One region of the Exiguobacterium sp. s189 genome, then DNA from elsewhere that is predicted to be linked to it. Evidence: riboswitches for the same ligand, from Rfam matches in the RefSeq annotation. Region 1 holds a riboswitch; the other holds the start of a gene.
What was found. Region 1 has a riboswitch for FMN ahead of ribD (bifunctional diaminohydroxyphosphoribosylaminopyrimidine deaminase/5-amino-6-(5-phosphoribosylamino)uracil reductase RibD). Riboswitches for the same ligand answer to the same signal wherever they lie in the genome.
Positions count from the first base shown of each region.

Region 1 (3,120 bases):
TTCCATGGACTTAATTCTGAACCGACAAAGATGAAAAAAATGCTCCTACAATCATACTATCGGATGGTTTTTCGGATTTATTAACGTGATTTTGAAAATTATTAAACAATTCCTAAGAATTGGATAGGTCTAAAGTCACAGAAAAACATTTCAAAAAATGGTAACATTTCTATTACAAATTAAATCGAATTTCGAGATAAATGTAAACAAAAAGTTTTAATCAACCAAAAATGTCATATTTTTATAAAAAAGTACCCAACTGGAGAAATGGGGTCATCGCCTTCGCTCCAGATGAGTACCCTTCTATAATAAATTTAATTTTCAGACTAATCAATCGAATATTGAAATTACATCAAAAAATTTTTAACAGCTGGTCAACGAAAGTCCAATTCTGCTAAAATAGGCGCATTGAGTGAAAAACAGAAAAGAGGATTACCATTATGACAGTTTGGTTATTTTATACGTTGCTCGGATTGATCCAAGGATTTACGGAGCCGATTCCGATTTCATCGAGTGGGCATCTTGTTATCTTCCAAGAATTATTTAACATCGACTTGCCGGGATTGTCATTTGAAGTTTTCGTAAATTTTGCATCGCTCCTTGCAGTCTTGACGGTCTATCGTAAAGATGTCATCCGCCTCATCGTCAGCTTATGGACGTTCCTATTCAAAAAAGATCGGTCAGATGAGACGATGGTCGATGTGAAGTTTATTGGATTGCTGCTCGTCGCAACGGTTCCAGCCGGCGTGCTCGGTGTCATTTTTGGTGATTGGATTGGAGAAGTACTCGGTGGCGTCGCGACGGTCGGCTACACGCTCATCATCACAGGTCTCGCGCTTTGGTTCATTCGAAACATGCGCGGGAATAAAGGAGATGGCGGAATCACGTTACGTGACGCTGTATTGATTGGACTCGCCCAAGCGGTGGCGCTCATCCCAGGGATTAGTCGCTCTGGAGCAACCATCGTCATGGCGATGTTACTCGGAATCAAGCAAGAATCAGCACTTCGTTTTTCGTTCTTCTTGTTCATTCCAATCAGTCTCGGGACGATGATTTTGGACGGACCAGCGTTATTTACGAACCCAGAAACGCGTGACTTGTTTGGTCCGCTCATCCTTGCGTTCATCGCTTCTTATGTGTTGACTGCGATTTCGTTGAAGTGGTTCCAGCACATCATGGCAAAAGGCGAATTAAAGTATTTCTCATACTATTGCTGGATTGTCGGGCTTCTTGTCGTCCTCTTTCTCGCATAATCGAGGCGCTACTCTCACGGGTAGCGCTTTTTGTTTTGCGAAATAAAAACAATTGGGATACAGTAAATCTGTACAAACAAATATTCCTTCGGGGTCGGGTGAAATTCCCAACCGGCGGTGATGGGCCATGCCCTAAGTCCGTGACCCGGGCGCACGTGTGCGAACGGTGGATCTAGTGAGACTCTAGAGCCGACAGTATAGTCTGGATGGGAGAAGGAACAAAAAACAGGTCCGTGTGACCTGTGCTTCGTCGTACGCTTTTCTGTAAAGAAAACGTTTATTTGGCTTGTCCAAAAACGACGAAACCCTCCCACCAAGACCCTAAGGACCGTTCCTTAGGGTCTTTTGTTTGTACGGAAAAAAGGAGGGAGAACGATGAAACAGTACATGCAACAAGCCATCCAATTGGCGAGATCTGCCGACGGACAGACGGGTGTAAACCCGCTTGTCGGCGCCGTTCTCGTCAAAGACGGTCGCATCGTCGGGCTAGGTGTCCATCTCAAGGCGGGCGAACCGCATGCCGAGGTTCACGCCATCAAGATGGCAGGTGCGGCAGCGTACGGGGCGACACTGTACGTCACGCTTGAGCCGTGCTCGCATCATGGGAAGACACCACCGTGTGCCGACTTGATTGTTGAATCCGGAGTCAAACGAGTTGTCATCGCCATGAAAGACCCGAACCCACTCGTTGCTGGAAAAGGAATCATGCGTCTGAAGTCGGCTGGCATCGAGGTGGAAGTCGGTTTACTTGAAGAGGAGGCGCGGGCACTAAATCCAGCGTTCTTACGAGCGCTTGAGACGAAACGACCGTACGTCATCTTAAAGACGGCGACGAGTCTCGACGGAAAAGTTTCCTTGGATTCCGGTGAGAGTCAATGGGTGACGAGTCCGGAAGCCCGTCGTGACGTCCATGAACTGCGTGCCAAAACCGATGCGATTTTAACGGGGATCGGAACGGTGCTTGCGGATGACCCTGCACTGACCATTCGATTAGACCGTGAGACACGTCAACCGAAGCGAGTCGTCCTCGACCGTGACCTTCGCTTGCCACTCGCGAGCGCGCTTGCCCGAACGGCTGAAGACGTCCCGGTGCTCCTGTTCACTTCGTCAGACGACAGAGAGAAACGGGAACAGGCACGTGCCATGGGAATCGAGTTATTCGATTATACGTCGCTCGGAAACGTGCTCGAGACACTTTACGCGAACGGGGTTGGACGCTTATTGATCGAGGCGGGACCGACACTTGTCACGTCCCTTCTTGATGGAGGGTACGTGGATGAATGGGTCGCCTATCAATCACCGCGCGTGTTCGGTGGAAAAAATGGTGTCTACCGTTCACAGCAGGAAGGCTCGCTGGATGCGATTTCTCGTTTTGAGATTCATCATGTCGAGACGATCGGACCTGATTTGAAAGTCGTCCTTCGAAAGGGGGCGCTCTGATGTTTACAGGAATCGTAGAAGAAATCGGTTCGGTCAAATCGGTGAAGCGAAACGGTCCGTCCTTACGACTCGTCCTATCGGGAGCAAAGGTGCTCGATGACGTAAAAATCGGCGACAGCATTTCGGTAAATGGGATTTGTTTGACGGTCACAACGTTTGATGCGTCAACATTCGCCGTTGATGTGATGCCAGAGACACTGAAAGCATCCAGTCTAGATGGCGTGAAGCCAGGAACGCGCGTCAATCTCGAACGAGCGATGCCGGCGAACGGACGATTCGGCGGACATTTCGTGTCCGGACATGTTGACGGCGTCGGACGCATCACCAAGAAGCGTCCACTCGCAAATGCCGTATATGTCGACATTCAATGCGACCCTTCGCTTCTCCCATACATCGTGCCGAAAGGCTCGATTTCGGTGGACGGAAC
Region 1 is NZ_JACSKM010000003.1:11,688-14,807, forward strand. Features, by position in the region: gene KNO99_RS04725 (undecaprenyl-diphosphate phosphatase) at 441-1,253, shown strand; FMN riboswitch at 1,334-1,475, shown strand; gene ribD (bifunctional diaminohydroxyphosphoribosylaminopyrimidine deaminase/5-amino-6-(5-phosphoribosylamino)uracil reductase RibD) at 1,629-2,693, shown strand; gene ribE (riboflavin synthase) at 2,693-3,120, shown strand, end outside.

Region 2 (3,120 bases), 220 kb from region 1:
GACAGGTTTTCCGACATGTTGCCCGATTCGCTCCATTAAAGCACCCATGGAGATGAGACCGTCACTCGCTGCATTGAAAGGTCCAGTCACGTTCGCACGTCCCACCCATTCTAAAAATGCTGCTGCTTCTGCGCTCGAGATGAAGCCCATTTTCGCTTCTGGATGATGCAACACAATCGGTTCCTCGTTGCGAATCGCGTCCACATAAAATTTGAGTCGATCTGTATAATCATCTGGTCCGAGGACAATCGGTAAGCGTACGGTCGCAACTGGGAACGAAGCCCGGTGGAAGAAGAACGACTCTGCCTCTCGCTTCCCTTGTCCGTAGTCATGCTCAGCTTCTAGATGATATTCATAATGGAGCGGATTAAAGTCACTCTCCTTTAAATCAGGTCCCGGCGCGTATACCGACATTGTAGACGTCAGGACATACTTTCCGACTTTGTCCATAAACGCATCCGAGGCGATTTTTGCCTGATACGGGGTAAAGCAAATATTGTCGTAGACGAGGTCATACCGTTCTCGTGCCAAGTCTTTCATCGTCGCGACTGATTGTCGGTCTCCTTTAATGGACCGTATCCCTTCGGCTTCTGGTACTTGCAACTGTCCCCTCGTCACAATCGTCACATCATCCCCCGCCTCCGCGAGTCGTAAGGCAAGTCGTTTCCCGAAATAGCGCGATCCTCCAAAAATCAATACTTTCCTCATCACCCTAGCCCCCTTCAATACGATTCTCTTCCCTACATTCCCTTTCACCGACGTTCCGTAACTGGTCGAATCGCACAAAAAAAAAGACTATGGCGCTCCATAGTCTAAAAATAATTAGCATTCTCCTGGCGTACCGGCGTTCGTTGCCGTTCGGAAACTTGAGCCGCAACCACACGTGGCGATGGCATTCGGGTTTTTAATCGTGAAGCCCCCACCGAGCATCGACTGTTTGTAATCAATCTCCAGCCCATCGACGACACCGTGATCGACTTCCGCAACGATGACGCGGACGCCGTGATGGTCGAATTGAATATCTTTATTCGTCTTTTCCTCATCAAAGCCCATTCCATATGAAAGTCCTGTACATCCGCCACCTTGGACCTTCACTCGCAAATATTGTGCATCCGGGCGTTCGGTCTGTTTCATCATCTCTTGTACTTGAAGTGCTGCTGATTCTGTCAAATGAATCATCTGAACTCCTCCTCACTTTATCTTCAATTCAAGTCAATTGACTTGTAGTTTTGTGCATTATCTTGTATAACTAAACTGTAACAAAAAAAATTAAATCGTTCCATCTTCGGGGCAGGGTGAAATTCCCGACCGGCGGTATTGAAGAATTTATTCTTCTCAGCCCGTGAGCGAGCAAGGCGTTGCTTGCTGATTTCGTGAGATTCGAAAGCCGACAGTACAGTCTGGATGGGAGAAGATGGCGGCATCCGACCGATATTCGGATGTTTTCTTTGACGTGGACTTTTCCACCTCGGAAAACATCTATTTCGTATGCGCGTAAACTCTCCCGATTGTCTTCATTGCAATCGGGTTTTTATATGCGACGGGTGCCATTCATCGAGGAGCGACCTAAAGGAGAGATTCTGATGAAAACTACGCGCAACAAACGACTGACAACTATGGTGACTTTGGCGATGCTCGGGACGATTTCGTTCGTACTCATGCTATTCAACTTCCCGCTCCCATTTTTACCACCATTCCTCAAAGTGGATTTCAGTGACATTCCTGCACTCATTGCCGGTATCGTCTTTTCCCCACTCGCAGGTGTCGTGGTCGTCGGATTGAAAAACGTCTTGTACTATGTCTTTAACGGTGGCGGTGTCCCGGTCGGAGAAGTCGCAAACTTCTTCGCAGGTGTCGCATTCATGTACCCGGTCGCATGGTTCTACCACAAACGGAAGACGAACAAAGCACTCGCTTCTGGACTACTCGCCGGTACAATCACGATGGCACTCAGCCTCGCCATTTTAAACTATCTCGTCATCTTGCCAGCCTATGCCTTCTTCTTCGGAATGGCAGACATGGCCGACCCGGCCGTGAAGACGGATCTCGTCCTTTACGGAATCTTACCGTTCAACTTAATTAAAGCGATCTTGATCAGCGCACTCTTCGTTCCACTCTTCTTGAAATTGAAGCCGTGGATCGAACGTCAGCGCGTACAACTTCAAGCATAATCGATATACGAGCACTTAGGCGTTGCCTAGGTGCTTTTTTCAATCCGATGGATCAGGAGGAGTTTGATTGATGAAACATGAAGAGGATTTGATTGATTTCTTACAACAAGATGCAGAACTTATGAACCTTCTTCGCACCGTTGCTACTCTTCGTCTGCCAGACTGGTGGATTTGCGCCGGCTATATTCGCGCAAAAATATGGGACCATCTTCATGGATACGATACACCGACACAAACGGACGACGTGGATGTGATTTATTTCGACCCGACTCAAACATCAGAACGAATCGAGAAAGAATTAGAGCAGACGTTGTATCAACGAGATCCAGACGTGCCTTGGTCTGTCAAAAACCAAGCAAGAATGCATCATGTGAACCACCTCCCACCGTACACCTCATCGACGGATGCACTAGCCCATTTCCCTGAGACGGTAACAGCAATCGGGGTACGACTTGATTCAAATGACGAGCTCATCCTCGCCGCGCCATACGGAACTCAAGATTTGCTCAGTCTGCAAGTGAAGCCAACACCGTTGTTTGAAGTAACTTCTTCAAAGCATTCGATTTACTTGAAACGACTCGAACAAAAGAACTGGGGCGCCCAGTGGCCAAACATCACACTCCAACAATCATCCGCATACTAAAAAGCGACCACCGAAGTGATCGCTTTTTCTTATATCGATTAGAGAAGAAGTCCAGCCAATGTAGCTGACATCAAGTTTGCAAGCGTACCTGCGAGAATCGCGAGGACACCCATACGTGCGATGTCACCACGACGGTTTGGTGCCATTCCACCAAGACCACCGAGAAGAATCGCGAGTGATGAAATGTTGGCGAAACCACAAAGTGCGAATGCAATCATTGCTTCTGTACGAGCTGACAAATCACCAGAACCGATGATTGGTGCAAACTCAGAGAATGCAACGAATTCGTTCAAGACTAGTTTTTGA
Region 2 is NZ_JACSKM010000003.1:232,348-235,467, reverse strand. Features, by position in the region: gene KNO99_RS05905 (NAD-dependent epimerase/dehydratase family protein) at 1-708, opposite strand, end outside; gene KNO99_RS05900 (HesB/IscA family protein) at 823-1,179, opposite strand; FMN riboswitch at 1,278-1,420, shown strand; gene KNO99_RS05895 (ECF transporter S component) at 1,584-2,171, shown strand; gene KNO99_RS05890 (nucleotidyltransferase family protein) at 2,242-2,814, shown strand; gene KNO99_RS05885 (NupC/NupG family nucleoside CNT transporter) at 2,853-3,120, opposite strand, start outside.
Region 2: it holds a riboswitch for FMN, as region 1 does, so the genes downstream of both, KNO99_RS05895 (ECF transporter S component) here and ribD (bifunctional diaminohydroxyphosphoribosylaminopyrimidine deaminase/5-amino-6-(5-phosphoribosylamino)uracil reductase RibD) in region 1, are expected to answer to the same signal.